Regions from separate parts of the Desulfosarcina variabilis str. Montpellier genome, predicted to be linked through region 2. Evidence: riboswitches for the same ligand, from Rfam matches in the RefSeq annotation. Region 2 holds a riboswitch; the other holds the start of a gene.

Region 1 (8,100 bases), 1.8 Mb from region 2:
CTGGATGCATCCAATTCAACAGATGCGGATGACGGTATTGCATCATATGCTTGGAAACAGGTGAGTGGTCCGGTGGTCGCATTGTCGAGTACTGATTCAGCCGCTCCCTTCTTCATTGCACCCGATGTCGAATCTGCCGGTGGATCCTTGGCCTTTGAGGTGACGGTTACCGATAACGGCGGATTGCAGGACACCGCCACCTGCCTGATCAACGTGACTTGGGTGAATACCCCACCCGTGGCTGACGCGGGTTCTGATCAGAGCGCGACAGCAGGGGACGACGTCTTCCTTGATGGCTCAAATTCATACGATGCCGATGACACGACGATCACGTCCTACCGGTGGTACCAGACCAATGGCGTTCCGGTTGAACTTTCCGATGCCACTGCCGTGAGTCCGGTGTTTACGGTGCCTGCCGGCGCCGAGGACGGTGGGCCGCTGGTATTTGAACTGACGGTTACCGACGGCGGCGGCCTGCAAGCCAAGGATCGTTGCCAGGTCAATGTCCAAACCATGGAGCCGACGTTGCATGTTTCAATGATTAGGATCCAATTGAAGCAAAAGGGTCCGAACGTTGAAGCAAACGCCTCAGTGACGATTTTGGATGATGCCGGAAATATCGTAAAAGAAGCGATGGTAACGGGTCATTGGACCTATAACGGAGATCCGATGAATACGGTAACAGAAATAACCCGAGGTGATGGCGTCGCTGTCCTGAAAGCCGATTTAACCAGGGCAAGGCCAGGTGCGGAATTTGCGATAGAGATTACCGGGGTTGCAAAGGATGGATATATTTATGATTCCGCTGCCAACCCTGTCACTCAGGAGATGCAAATTTTTCAATAAACTACGGTGACGCCAATCATTCAAGCTTGGCAGACCTAAAAACCGTGTAATGAGATTTAAGCAGGGTCAGTGATGGCCCTGCTTTTTCTTTTCCTATCTCATAAGCTTGACTGAAGAATTTTTCGACTGGATGCTTACTATTTATGGTGAGTAAAAAGAGGCGTAAGCTTTTACCATATCACGCACCTGGATTCTAACATAATCCCAAATTTTTATGGAATTCTACCATGATTTTTGATATAGGCTGAACGCTTACAATTTCCATTTTTTTTACCCTCACCCCAACCCTATCACACACAGGGAAAGGGGATTGATCGAAACCCATTACCATTTAAAACACAAATTGTATCCATAACTTATTCAATTGACTTGAGGCACTTTGGGAGAATCACTTAACATGACCGTCCGTATCGCCATTCACGAATCTCCAGTTACCTTCTCGGATCGCTGGATCGAAATTTGCCGTTTAAGGGAAATGAATTTTACCTGTGTTAGTGGATATCATACCGATATTATTTCCACTCTGCGCGATTATGATTTATTTCTTTGGCACTACCACAACTGGGAACCTCTCTCAATGATGGTCGGACCTCAAGTATTGGCTGCAGCTCAAAGCATGGGATTAAAAGTCTGGCCTGATCATAATACTTCCCGGTTTTACAATGATAAAATTTATCAGAGATATCTATTGGATGCCGTAGGTGCACCATCTATTCAGACCTATGTTTTCTATGATCTCGAGTCCGCTCTTGAATGGATAGAAACGGCTACTTTCCCCAAGATATTGAAACTTCGATGTGGCCGCCGATCGAGAAATGTGAGGCTGATCGCTGATAAAAAAGAAGCAGCGAGGGTTTGCAAGGTTTCCTTCAGGGAGGGGTTTTATCGTAGAAAGATGGATGAAAGCTTTTGCTATCCTGATTATCATTTCGGAGAAGTAATCCATCGTCGCGATCATTCTGCCGACAGCAGGCGAGTGAATGCTTCTGCTTACTGTAAGGATTTTACCAAACGTATTCTACGGTCCATCAAACACCCATCACAGTTGTGGGAGAATCTTTCTCAACGCGAGAGAGGGTATGTGTATTTTCAAGATTTTCTTCCCGGTAACACGTTTGACACGCGTATTATCGTCATCGGCAATAGAGCATTTGGTTGTGTGCGCGATAACCGCGACAATGATTTCAGGGCCTCAGGTAGCGGGCGTGTTGATGTTAATGTTGACCGTGTGGATTTGGATCTTGTCAAGCTCTCCTTCGAAACCGCTAAAAAGATGCAAGTTCAAAGTATGGCTGTTGATTACATCTACGATGCGGAAAAAATGCCTCGAATTGCCGAAATAAACTACAATTTTTCTACCGGTTTGGTGGGAAGGTGCCAGGGATACTGGGATACTGATCTGAATTGGCATGAGGGGCATAGCCGTGCTGAAGATGCTATTTTGGATGACCTCATTGCGTCGGCAACCACTAACCAAACTTGACGGCACAGGTAAAAAATAATTACCCCATCCTGCTTGTCCTTGCACCCGTCTACGGCGTTCCATCCGCCGGCACAGATTCCAACAAATATGCACCGGCGGATGCGCCTTGTAGACGAGGCGCAAATCCGGAGCAATCTGGTGTAATTATTTTTTTACCTGCACCCTAATGTGGTGGTCACAACGTCACCGAGGCCGGATATGCCGTTGGATTCAACGATGCTTCCTATTTTACGCGGGTATTCCGGGAAGTGGATGGAAGTTCTCCGAAGCGCTATACTGCTCATGGGGGGCGTGCGTTGGCGGTTGAGGCATAGCGGGGGTGACAGGGGTGATCCGTTATCGGTTGTCGGTGATCGGTGGCTCATCAGCTCATCAACTCACCAAGATCATCCAGTTTCAGTTGACGGTTGGCGATCGGGAATCAGACTCACCCGCGGCCAGGGACCGACAGGACTGGTATCGACCCGCAGCGGGCAGCCGTATGCCTTGGAAAGCACTTGTGTATTGATGACCGCCTCAGGCGGCCCGCAGGCAGCAATGCGGCCATCGACCAGCAGGAGCAAACGATCGGCATACATGGCGGCCAGATTGATGTCGTGGGATACCATGACCACCGTTGTCTCACGTTCGGCTCGCAAATCAGCCAGAATTTCCATCATGCGAACCTGATGGGCCATGTCCAGGGCGGCGGTGGGTTCATCCAACAGAATCAGTTTGGGGTGCTGGCAAATGGCTCTGGCGATCTGGGCGCGCTGGCGCTCGCCACCGCTAAGCCGGCTCACGGGACGATCCGCCAGGTGGGTTAGACCGGCGTATTCAATGGCCTGCCTGGCAAGCGCCAGATCCGCTTCACCTTCCACGCCCAGAATGCCTAAATAGGGTGAACGGCCCATGAGCACTATTTCACTTACGGTAAACGGACTGTCATCGGCAATGGACTGGGAAACATAGGCGATCAACTGCGCCAGTGCTTTCCTTTTGTACTGCCTAAATGGGCGGCCAAAAAGACCGATTTCACCGCTGGAGATCGGCAACAGCCCGGCCAGGACCTTGACCAGCGTGGTTTTCCCTGATCCGTTGGGACCGATGATGATGAACATCTCAGATGGCTGCACAGTGAAGGTCAACTCCTCGAAAACGGATTTGCCGGAATACGCACAGGTTATTTTCTCAACATTGATCGTCATGTTCTGGATTGCCTTAATAGCGCTATGAACAGCGGCGCCCCGATCATGGCCGTGATGACGCCGCCGGGCATTTCGCCCTGGGCCGGCAGGACCCGGGCCAACAGGTCGCACCCCACCATGTAGGCCCCGCCCCCGAAGATGCAGGCCGGCACCAGGATGCGGTGATCCGGACCAATGGCAAGGCGCAGCAGGTGGGGAATGACCAGCCCTACAAAACCGATCAAACCGCATTGACTGACCGACATGCTCACCATCAGTGAGGTCGTAACCAGCAGTACCAGGGTTACCTGACGCACCCGCACCCCCATGGAGGCCGCCATATCACTGCCCAGAAGCAAAAGATTCATTCGATTGGAATGGATGAATACCAAAAAAAAGCAGGGAAGTAGAATGGCTGCGAGAAATCCCACATGATGAAGCTGGGATGCGGAAAGATCACCCATCAACCAGAAGATAATGTTGTGCAGGCGCGCATCCTGGGAGATGGAAAGTAAAAACATGATCACCGCGCTACAAAAGGCATTGACCATGACGCCCGACAGTAAAAGCGCGTCTTTGACCATCAGGGTGCGGCCTGAGCTGACGATGATGATCAGCAATAAAGTGGTCAGACTACCGATAAATGCGGTGAACCCCACGCCTTGAATGCGGGACAGCCCTAATAAAATACCGATAATGGCGCCGATGGCCGATCCACCGGAAATACCCAGGATGTATGGTTCGGCCAGGGGATTTTTGAGTAGCGCCTGAAACACCAAACCGCCCAGTGACAGGGCCGCGCCGACTAATGCGGCAAGCAGTACGCGGGGCAATCGGATACGCAAGATGATGGCGCATTGCGTGGCATCCACGGCGTCACGCTGGAAAAAAGTTTTCCAGACAGTATCAATACCGCTGCCCGATGGGCCCATGGCCAGTCCAAACAGCATGGCAACGGCCAGTAAAAGGAATAGTACCAGACTTACCAGGATGATCTTGGCTGGGACAGAGGCCGGGATCTTGATCATGATTGGGGCTTTCTGAAACGATCCGGATGAATCAGGCGGGCCAGCATTTCCAGCCCATCCACCAGGCGCGGGCTTGGACGGTCCAGTACATCGGAGTCTACAAGATAGATGCGGTCGTTTTTTACTGCCGGCATGGCGTCCCACTGCTGCCAATCCTGCTTGACCTCTTCAAATACGGCTTGCCGCGCCATGGAGGTGATGATTATGACTTCCGGTCGCAGAACGATGACTTCTTCCTTGGAGAACCGCGGGTAGGGGGTCTTGCCCTGGGCCAGGTTGATGCCGCCGGCCATGGTGATCAACTCGTGAAGAAAAGTCGAGGTGCCTACGGAAACGATCGGAGAAACACCAATCTGAAAAAACACCGTTGGCCGATGAGAGGCTCCGGCAATGCATTGCCCGATATAATCGATTCGGGTGCGCATATGGCTGACAATGGCCGTTGACCGGTCGGAGACATCCAGCAGCCGACCCAGTTCCTCCATGGTTCCCATTACCGCTTTTAAATTGCGCGGGTCCACGGCGTAGACGGGAATTCCCATGCCTTCCAGTTTACTGATGGCCGTGATCGGATTGCCGTCCTTGACGGCGATGCAAAGATCGGGGTTCAAGGCCACGATTTTTTCGACATTCAGATGAACATAGGAACCCACTTTGGGCAGCGACCGGGCTGCGGCCGGATAGTCGCTGAATTGTGTTGCACCGACCAGACGATCGGAAAGCTTCAGGGCAAAGAGGATTTCGGTGATGCTGGGGGCCAGGGAGACAATCCGCATGGGATGATCGGAAAGCTGAACCTTGCGCCCTAATTGATCGGTGACGGTTTTGGCGGTGCTGCAGGCCGGCAAGACCAGAATAAGGCCCCCCCACAGGATCACCAATAGCAGCGCCAGGCATGTTTTTCTTTTGTGACCGGCCGCCTTTGGGGGGCGGGTTGAAGGGCCGTTCACCCTTAGCCGGTGGTGGGTCAATTGATTTCGCATGGTACCTATCTAATAAAAAAACCGCCCTTTGGCGATACAAGGCGGACGTGCCGGCTCAGCTGCCACAGCAATGAATCCGCCTTGATCCGCGAAGGCGCGTTCAATCATGTCATCCGAGCAGGTCTCCTGGCTTGTGGATCGTCCCACCGGACGCCTCTTCCCACCGATCGGCAGTGGGCGGAATGCGGTGTTTATCCCCACTTACAGTGGCGGGTCCGCAGCGGATTTTCACCGCTTTCCCTGCTGTTTATGCTTGGCTAAGGAACCTGGATGACGATGAATGGTTTGCTTTTCGTTTATGGTTCCCAAGCGTTTGTGATGCTGTTCTTTATCGCTTACGATTCAGCACAGTCAACCTTCTTTTAAAATATTGTCGATGAAACGCCAATATTACAAAATTGAACTTCAACACCCCAAACCAAAGGTTCCATCAACCAGCATCCAGGAATAAAAACAGCGCCCGCTATCCACAAATCCGCGGCAGGCCATGGGTTTCGCGGATGTCCATGAGTTTTTGCAATGCTTCCCGCATCTTGGTTTCAGCTTGGGCGTGTGACGCGATTTTTTCGTCCTGGGTGACCAGATCAGGGAAAATGGCCCGTGCCTTTTCCTTTTCCTGATTATCAGCGTAGGCGATGACCTGTAGCCACAAACCGGCCAAGGCATGGTCCTTGTTATCCGATTGGGCGGCGGTGTGCCCGTATGCCTGGGCCACTTCATGTTTGCAACTCACCAGGGCTTCAAGACCGCTGAACGCATCTTCTCCCACCCTTTTTTTCAATTTTTGCATATCCTCAGAAAGGGTGTTGGCTGCTGCTTTTTTTTGATTGTGCTCGTCCATGGCACCGGATATGGCTCCTGCAGCGGCGCCGGCACTGGCCCCGTAAACCGCACTGCGAGCAACGGCTTCGCCGACATTCCCGCCAAATACCAGTGCTGTGACCAGACCGCCGACGGCACTGACCGCACCACCGACGGCCGCGCCTTGACCGCTTTTCTGTACCGTCTGCTTGGAACAGGCCCAAAAGGAAAGCGTCATGGCCACCAGGCTAAGGCATATTAACTTTCGATATAATTGTTTTTGGCTTCTCATGGGCACCTCTCGTATGAACGGGGTTATGGTTTAGGTTTAGGTCGGGATCGCGTAAGCCTCGATTTTTTCGACCTGTGCATCTCGCTTTTAGCCTTTAGCAATTAGCTATTGATTGTGAGCCGTTGACAGGTACAGGCTCACATCCACCTCATCAATCTGGTCGGAGGTTAGATACTTCACGGCGTAAGTTTGAAAAACGCCGCTGCTTAAAAACAAGTCGAAAAGATCGGCATCAATATGCTTTTCGTCTCGCATCAGACTCATGATGCGCAATGCCTCGCTTAAACACTTGGGGGATTTATAGGGACGATCAGCTGCGGTCAGGGCCTCGAAGATGTCGGCGATGGCCATAATGCGGGCGGGGATCGACATCTCTTCTTTTTTTAAGCCCCTTGGATAGCCGGTGCCGATCATGGTTTCATGGTGGGCACCGGCGAATTCGGGTACATTTTTAAGATACTCTGGAAATTCAAGCCTGCCCAGCATGATAATGGTTTGAATGATGTGCGCGTTGATTTTAAACCGGTCTTCCGGTGACAGGGTTCCTTTTCGTATACTGAGATTATATATCTCTCCCAGGTTATACTGGAGCTGAGGAACCGGCATGGTGAAGTCATGGGCATGGTCTTCAAAAGGGGGTGGATCACTGCGGGGGATCATGTGCTCGGGCTTGTCGGCAAGGACGTGCTCGACCACTGGCAACCGGGGAGAGGGCTGCCTGTTTTTAAGGGACGCTTCATCCTGGGAAATGCCGATACGATCATCCAGGTAACGCAGCCAGGTGCGCGCCGCGATGCGGTTCAGGCGCTCGATTTTTTCATCAGCCATGAATTCACCCCCGATATTGCACTCGGCAACAAAGGCAAAATCATCGGCGATCTGTTGCTGGGTTTCCTGCAACCTTGCTTCCAGTTGTTCGGTGTCGGTCTCACCGCCCAGTTGGCTGCGATAAAACTCAATTTGCGCATCTCTTAAAAGGACTTCGAAACGCATGCGGATTTCGTGGATGCGGTTATAGATGGTCTCCAGTTTGGTGGCCTTGTCCACCACATACTCGGGGGTGGTGACTTTTCCGCAGTCATGCAGCCACGCCGCGACCTCGAATTCCCAGCGCTCGTCTGCCGTGTCCATGGTAAAATCGGCAAAGGGTCCGTCATCACGCTTACATGCCGCATCGGCCAGCATCTCGGCAACCACCGGCACCCTGGCGCAGTGACCGCCGGTATATGGCGATTTGGCATCGATGGCACCGGCAATCAGCTTGGTAAAGTCATCAAACAGCTTACGCTGCTGCTCCAGTAGATGACGAATTTTGGCTTTCATGAGAAAGAAGGCCTTGATCAGGGAGTGAATTTCCTTGATGCTCGAATCAAAGGGTTGAGATTCACTGAAATCAGACAGCTGAATTTTGATGGACTCACGTTCCAATCGCATGAGGGATGAAGAAATTTTGCGCGATATCAGAAAGGATAAGGGTAGCATGACCAGTAAGACCAAACCG
Region 2 (8,100 bases):
GGCGTACCCGGCCCAGTTGATGTAAGTTTCGGCCAGATCGTCATCGGTTTCCCAGGCCGACGCGTCGATGGCCAGCCCCACTCCGGTGCCGGCCGTGCCCGGCGCCGACGAAAACACCCGGAAACTGGCCATACGCCGGATCTCGCTTTCGGACAGGTCGCTGCCCACATCCTTGAGCAGTTCGTCCATGCGCTCCCGGGTGTGCTTGAGGATAGCGTTGCGCTCATAGGGTTCGTCCAGGCGCCCGGCCGTGTAGGCGGCCTCGTCAAGCAAATCAGCGAAATGCGGCACCATGTCCCGCAGGATGCTGCTGGTCTGGATGACCACATCCACCCGGGGCCGGGGGATGGTCCGGCCGTCGTCAAGATCAATGGTGAGATCGTCCAATTCGATAGGTTCCACACGCACAATCCTGCCGTTGGTTCCCCATCGCGGCGCCATGCCCATCAGGTACAGAATCTGGCAAAACACCTCACCGTCCGATTTAAATGCATCGATGCTCCACAGGCTGACACCCACGCTTTCCGGAAAGGTCCCCTCCTCGGCCAGATACTTGCGCAACAGGTTGTCGGCCAGCTGCCGTCCCACCTTCCAGGCGGCCCGGGTGGGCATGGCCAATACATCGCTGGTGAAAAAATTGCGGCCCGTAGGCAGGGTCTGAGTCTTGCCCAGGGCCAGTGATCCGGACAGCCCAGGCTCGATGAACTGCCCGTCCAGGGCACGTAAAAGCTGGGGAATCTCGCGCGTACTCATGGCAATGCGGCCGCCCACGTCCCGGCACCACGTGCCGAGGTTGGCAACCATTTTCTCGTCTGCATGGATCGTCTTTGTGGATGCCTCGGGGTCCAGGAGCGACTGGATCACGTCCCTGGCCCCATCGAAAGATTCGGCCTGACCCTGGCCATCGCTCCACCCAGCGATCTCATCCAGAGATGGACGCTCGTCGGTAGGCTTGATCAGAATCGTGGCCAGCATCGTGGCGATCCCCTCGGAATCGGGCGCCGTGCCCAGAAGATGCATGCCCTGGGGTGCCAGCGTTCTTTTGCAACGGGCGATCTGGCGTGAGAGCAATTCGGATTTTTCCGCGAAATTCTCGCCGTCATCGGTTTCGTCAGCGAATCCGAGTTTTTTCATCAGCGGCAGCATGGTCTCTGAGACCACGGTCTGCCGCTGCTGCTCGCCGTTTTCCACGGCCTTACGGTACTGACCCAGCAGATTCTCCAGCTCGGTCATCTCATCATCCAGTACCGCCGGCCGCTGGACCGGCGTCAGGTGGGTGACCATCTCGGCGCTGGCCCGGCGCTTGGCCACCAGCCCGTCACCGGGAACGTCCATGACATAGAGATATATGTTGGGCAAATCGCCCAGGGTGACCTCGGGAAAACAGGCGCTGGACAGGGCCGCCCGTTTTCCGGGCAAAAACTCCAGTGCGCCGTGGGTACCGAAATGAATCACCGCATCGGACGTTTCCCGGATATACTGGTAGGTGGCCAGCCAGTGGGGCGGCGGGGACAATTCCGGGTCGTGGAGGATGCGGCAGACCTCGCCGTTGCACTTGGCGCCGTAGCAGCCCCGTTTGGGCTGAACGATAATCTTGATGTTGCCGAAGGTTAATCCGGTCACGAGTAAGGTCGATTCACCGTCCTCCTGGTAAACCATGCCTTCTCCGGGAAACGGCCCCCAGTCGTCTAAAATGCGGGTTCGTGCCCGGGCCGGCAGATTTTCCAGAAATGTCTCGTACTCGCCCTGCGTGGTGCGATGCAGCACCCCACCCTTTTTTACGATTTCGTCCACCGTGGTCCAGCGAAACTCGGAAATGGCCTTTTTCTCCAGAAACATATTCAAAAGCGCCTCGCCGTCGTCCGGTATATCCCTCACATCGTAACCGTCTGCCTTCAGGGCCGACATGAAAGCGACCAGACTCTCGAAGGTATCCAGCCCTGCGGCAAGGCCTAAAGTGGCCTCCACCCCCTTACAGGGATTGTTATTCAAAACGATGGTCAGCTGTCGCTGGGCCACCGGCATTTCCTTTAAACGATGCCAGCGGGTCAGCCGGCGGCACAGATGGTCGATGCGCTCGGTCATGGGCACATAGCGCCGGTAGTTGAGCCCGCTGCGCACGTCGGTCTCGGGCAGCGATGCCGCCACCAGGGTCGGCTCGATGGCCCCGGACATTTCCGGTTGGGCCAGGGAATAAACCATGCTGTGGGAGCCGGGGCCCAGTCCGCCGGGATCAGCGTCCCAGTCTTCCGGGGTCTGGTGGTACAGCCGGATCAGTTGAAAGATGGGAACGTTCAAGGATTCAAGGACCGGGGTATCCTCAGCCCTTGAAAGCAGCCGGCCGGCCATGAGGTTGAGCACAAAGGCAAAATCGTCACCGACGCTTTTAAAAAGGTCGATCCACGGGTAGCGTTTGTCCAGCGGGAGCGTGCTGTCGGCCACGCCTTCGCAGAACACGCAAAGGGGAATGAAAGCGTACCGCTCCAGTGCGTGGATCACCGCATCGACCTCGGCGCAGTTTTTCTCCATGATTTGACCGTAGTAACACAGGATGCCAACAATGGGTCGGCTCTGGCCATCGCCGATTTGCTCGTCCCGCCAATCCCGATACGCCTCTATGGTGTCATAAAACGAAGGCGCATCCGGATGATAAATGCCGCTGGTCTCGACCGGTTCAGGCTTCTCATAATCGATCTCCAGGCCACTGCAGGCCGCGAGAAATTTAATCCCGTTGACATAGTTATCGACGGAAACGCCTTTCATGTAAGTTTCGAATTGAAGCGTCTGTTCTGCCGTGAAGCTGGAAAATCCGGGCGGCATGTCCATGCCCAGACCGATGCGGCCGGCGGCCTTTTCGGCAATTTCCAAAAGCTTTTCGTGCAGGGGAAGATCATGAAACAGGTGGCCGATAAAAATGTCCACAGGACCTTGCTCGAAATACGCCAGGATGTCCTCTGCCGATTGCTGTTGGGAAAAAAGATGCAGGGTAATGCCGTCGGCCTCGAGCCGATCGCAGGCCCTGGACCATGTGTTTATATTGAATACGTAGCCGTGAACATAGACGATATTCATTGTAATGCTCCTTTTGCTATGGTTCATTGCAGTTCGTAAAAATAACGATACTCGGGTGTTCCAAAAATTTCCGGATGCAGAATCGCCGCCATTTCGAGCAATCGATTCATCACGGTTTCTCTGCCGCGATGATCTGATAATCCCCCGACGATCGCTGTGGGTCGCCGGCAAAATGAATACCGGAAAATCCGACTTCGCCCAGAATCGAAAACAACTCAGATGTGGTGTGATACATTTCCTCACCGCCGGTCATGGCGTTTTTCAGATCCCACAGCAGCGCAGCCACCGGGCCTTGACGATTGTCGTCCAGCACACTGCGCACACTGACCAACAGGCCGCCTGGAGCAAGGGCATGGTGGATGCGGGCAAAGTAGTCGGCCAATCGAGTTTTATTGCCAAAAAAGGTAAAAGATTCGAAAACAAGATCGAAACCGTCGCCAAACCGGTCCACCCCGTGATCCCCGTTCACCGTGGAGATTCTTTTTTGCATGTCGTAAGTGATGATATACTCGCTCGCCATATCAGTCACCCCGGGCTGGTCGAAAACCACCGCTGAAAGGTGAGGATTTTCCTGGCACAGGGCAATGGCGAACAGACCGTGAGCACCGCCGATATCCAGCAAGCGACGCAAAGTGTCAAACCCGGGCAGCGCAGCCACGCTACCGACGATTTCCTGAAGCCGACCCAACAGGCAGGTATTGGCCATCATGCGGATCGTATCGGGTTTGAAGGTGTATTTTTTTTTCTTCACCATTTGCGGTCCCTGGATGATCTGATCGGTTAACCCGGCAAACCGTTCGTAATTGCCCTTAAGATAATCAACCGACACGGCAGAAAAATAGGCCCCGCCCTCGGTTAAAAAAGCGGTGGTCTCCGCGGTGTTGCAATAGCCGTCCGCAGTGCTCACCACAAAGCCTGATGCGGTGAGTACATCGAGCAACTTTTGGGTGAGGCCGGCATGCGTTCCGGCGCGCTCGGCCAGCTTCGCGGCGGATATCGGCTTTCTAAGCTGGTCAAAAAGCTTCAGTTCGACAGCGGACAGGAAAACCCGATATTCCATGAAGCGCCGTTCCATCAGGCGATATTCCCGGCCAAGATCCTTCATCAAAGGGTGCTGGTCCTTCAAATGATTCATTTGGACGTTCCTCCCAAAAAAAATCCCCGCATCCATACGGGTGCGGGGATACCGTTTTTATCCCTGTTTACGTGGCAACAATATAAATTACTCTACATCACGAGAGCTCTTTTACAACTGGCGTCACAGGCAGGTCTTCTGGCTTAACTCTCTTTTTGACGGCCTTCCCATTCAAACAGCAATGAATAGTGGCGAGGGTTGTCAAAAAGAGTCTCTTTCAGTGAATCCTGAAATCGATAGTGTCACAGCGGCGGGTCCGCTCCCGATTTGCACGGGATTCCCTATTCTCTCCGATGGAGCACCTGTTGACGATATTTCAAAATAGATTTTTAGAAAAACACACAAACATTGTCAATACCATCCTGGCTTAACAGCAGGGTAACCGCATTTGGATCGATTTATATTTTTCGCGGCCATGGACCGCTCCTACAGGTGCCCATGATATCACCATTTATCGGTCTTTTGCTGTAGGAGCTGGCCATGCCTGCGACTTCGGAGCCTCATATTGATTGTTAAATGCGGTTACCCTGGGCTTAACAGGCAATTTTCGATGGACCATTATATGAATGCATATTCTTAAAACTTGTGCTTGACAATTCTAAAGAATTGAAGCACTGAATACTCTCAGTAAGGTGCCGAAAGGCTTAATAGAGAATCCCGTGCGAATCGGGAGTGGTCCCGCCGCTGTAATCGGGGACGAAATCTGCTGCTACCACTGTCCACAAAAACCAATCGGACGGGAAGGTGCAGAAAGTAGGATGATCCGAAAGCCAGAAGACCTGCCTTGCCGATTACCGACCAGCTGCGGTGTACAGTGATGGGACGGATTAAGCGGGTTTTATAGGATGCATAGCCAATACTAAAACTGTGTTTGTCCGGTTATTGGCGACTACCAGGCAATATAAACCCGCTAATGCCTTACCATTATTTCACCATTCAATCTATCCCTTCACTGTGTTCCTCGGTAATCTCACCTCGACAGACGAAATATTTTTGTAGCATTTGAATGAATTCAAAAAAACGTTGAATCGCCATAAAAATAGAAATGAAACCCCCAACACAGATGAGAAAAAAATCGGATGTAGCAATTCCGGCGGAAAACCTGCTTGCATTCCTGAGGGAGTGGGCAGACGGATTCGAAGCCGGTCAAATCTTTTTAACCGCTCTGGAGCTGGACGTCTTCAGTGAATTGGTAAGGCCTTCCCGCGCGGACGAACTGGCCGCCAAACTTGGAATCCATACAGAGTTGACCGATAAACTGCTTAATGTGCTGGTCGGCATGAAGATGTTGGAACGGACCAAGGAAGGATACCGTACCGCATCAACGGTTGCGCCTTATTTAGCTAAGGATTCTCCTCGGTTTGCAAGATATCTGAATCATTGTATTCAGATTCGAGAATCCATAAGTCATTTAAAAGATTTCCTTTATGCTGGACCGAAATTACTTCCCGAATCGGAACCACATTCAATTACCGTTGACGATATGGATTGGCGGGAGCGGATCAGCATGGCCGTTCATCATGATGATGTCATGCGGCATATTAAAACGATGCCGGAGTTTCAAAAAGCCCGCACACTAATGGACCTGGGCAGCGGAAACGGCCGCTTCGCGATCGCTTTTGCCCTGGAAAACCATAGCCTGAAGGTAGTTGTATTTGACAGACCCTATTTTATTAATAGCACACGCGACAATATTGAAAAATACGGATTAAGCAAACGTGTTCAAACGATGGCTGGAGATTTTATGTGTGATGACGTTGGCACGGGGTATGACATCGTTTTTGAAGCGTGTGCCTTCGATGGCGATGACGTGGATTTCAGGCTATTTTCCCGTAAAATCGCATCATCTTTGAACATCGGTGGCCTTTTTATTTGCCTGACCTTTAGCATAGACGATGATAGAAATGGACCGTTGTTGCCGCTCATTTGGAATCTGAAAAATTATCTGACCGGCAGTAGTCATCGATTGATAAGGTCAAATGCCGCGATCGTCCAAATGCTCGCCTGGGCAGGATTGGAAACCAAAGAGATCATTGACATGTCATCGTGGTGCAATACTCCCGTTCGCCTGTTCATAACCAGGAAGGTATCTCGGATTTGATTGAAGCCGTCCTCGCCTATAGTGTTTAACCTAAAGTAGGCGATTTACAGAAAAAAAGAGTCCTCAAAAGTTGGATAACATGCTATAATGCTTGTTAAAAATCACCAAATTGACAACAAGCCAAAGCACACCCAACAGGTGGAGGACTCTATGAGTAGACATAGCAAAAACTACCGGCAAAATGAACTCAAAATCCGACGTATCGAAGCCACCACTGACCGATTGACCGGCAGGGCAGGATTGTCCCTGTTCGTAGCCTATATGCACGGTATCCAAGTTTTCAGTTGGTTGGATCGCTGGTTCGGTTCCATCCGGAAGAGTAAAAAAGGCCTCAATATTACAGAGCTTTTCAAGCAAGCGCTCTGTTTCTTTGTTGACGCTACCAGTCGACGACTGACCTACTTCGATCAGATTTCTCACGATGAAGGTTATGCTGGTAGCATCGAGACGCCAATAGAAAACATGGCTTCTTCGGATCAAATGAAGCGTTTTTTCAAAGCATTTGCCTGGACACGGGTATTTTTGTTCCGGCGTCTTCTGCAGACCCTTTTTATCTGGCGTTTGCGGATCAAGCAACCCGATGTCATCGAATTGGGCATCGACACGATGGTCATGGACAATGATGATGCAAAATGCCGGCATGGCGTCAAACCCACCTACAAAAAGAAAAAGGGTTTCCAACCGCTGCAGATGAATTGGGGGCGCTTCATCGTTGATGCGGTATTTCGAAGTGGGAACAAGCATTCCAATCATGGTGATGCAGTGCAGAATATGATCAAGCACATGGTCTTGAAAATCAGATTCGAGTATCGGGGTGACGTCCCAATCATTATCCGAATGGACAGCGGGTTTTTCGACCAGAAAATCTTTGCGCTTTGTGAATTGCTTCACATCGGCTACGTCTGTGGCGGTAAAGTCTACAAAGACATCAAACAAATGGCAGACAATTGGGACAAGTCCAAATGGAAGCGGTTTGAATGCGGTAAGAAAAAGGCCTGGCAATATGTTGAGTTCGGTTGCAAACAGGGCAACTGGCATAAATTCCGCCGAGCGATCTTTTGCCGGTTGATGCATGACGACAGCAAGCAACTCTATCTTCCCGGGTTCCGTCCTGATACCGTCATTATCACCAATATCGGTCAGGGCGAGGCAATTGATGGTATGCTGAAAAAGGCCGGGGCGATGGATTACATGACCACCCAAGGGCTCGTTGCCTGCTATCATGAACGCGGCAGCGACGAATTGGCCAACCGGGCGTTGAAGGACTTTGGGCACGAGCAATTGCCCTTCAAACGATTTGCCCCCAACGCTGCCTGGTATTATACAATGCTGGTCGGTCATTTTCTGCTTGAATCCTTTAAAGAGGACGTTAGCGCTCCGGTTTTACCGATTGGCTCCTATGCTTCTACAGTACGCAGGCGCCTGATTGATATAGCCGGCAAGATTGTCTTTCACGGCAAAGAAACAGTCCTGAAAGTATCCAAGGCCTACTTGGAAAGCCTTCGTTTACCGGAGTTGTTCAGGCGGTGTGAAGAAGTTCCGATTATCGCATAACTGTTAAACAAGGCAGAACGGCATAGCAAAACTGATGGTGAGGTGCGTGCGAAATCTGGAATAAAAAGCATATGATCATATGCTTTGAGTCCGTCAACGGTTCCCGTGAGAATTTAAGCCCGGAAATTGCTTGTTCTCACTTTTCTGCCAGGTTTCTTCTTGAGATACGGCTGTTAAAAAACAGAATCGCCTACTTTAGGTTTAAGATAATATTTTTGGCAAGGCCAGAGGGAGGAAG

What was found. Region 2 has a riboswitch for cobalamin ahead of Dvar_RS24405 (methyltransferase). Riboswitches for the same ligand answer to the same signal wherever they lie in the genome.
Region 1: linked by a shared signal. The riboswitch ahead of Dvar_RS16530 (ABC transporter substrate-binding protein) and the one ahead of Dvar_RS24405 (methyltransferase) in region 2 are both predicted to bind cobalamin.

What each region holds. Positions count from the first base shown of each region.
Region 1 is NZ_CP159846.1:3,633,368-3,641,467, forward strand. Features, by position in the region: gene Dvar_RS16505 (PKD domain-containing protein) at 1-846, shown strand, start outside; gene Dvar_RS16510 (ATP-grasp domain-containing protein) at 1,244-2,329, shown strand; partial or broken gene Dvar_RS16515 (hypothetical protein) at 2,521-2,643, shown strand; gene Dvar_RS16520 (ABC transporter ATP-binding protein) at 2,716-3,516, opposite strand; gene Dvar_RS16525 (FecCD family ABC transporter permease) at 3,513-4,523, opposite strand; gene Dvar_RS16530 (ABC transporter substrate-binding protein) at 4,520-5,506, opposite strand; cobalamin riboswitch at 5,605-5,791, opposite strand; gene Dvar_RS16535 (hypothetical protein) at 5,970-6,599, opposite strand; gene Dvar_RS16540 (HD domain-containing phosphohydrolase) at 6,705-8,100, opposite strand, start outside.
Region 2 is NZ_CP159846.1:5,403,596-5,411,695, forward strand. Features, by position in the region: gene Dvar_RS24400 (cobaltochelatase subunit CobN) at 1-3,072, opposite strand, end outside; gene Dvar_RS24405 (methyltransferase) at 3,182-4,207, opposite strand; cobalamin riboswitch at 4,318-4,528, opposite strand; cobalamin riboswitch at 4,821-5,009, shown strand; gene Dvar_RS24410 (methyltransferase) at 5,271-6,308, shown strand; gene Dvar_RS24415 (IS1380 family transposase) at 6,459-7,862, shown strand.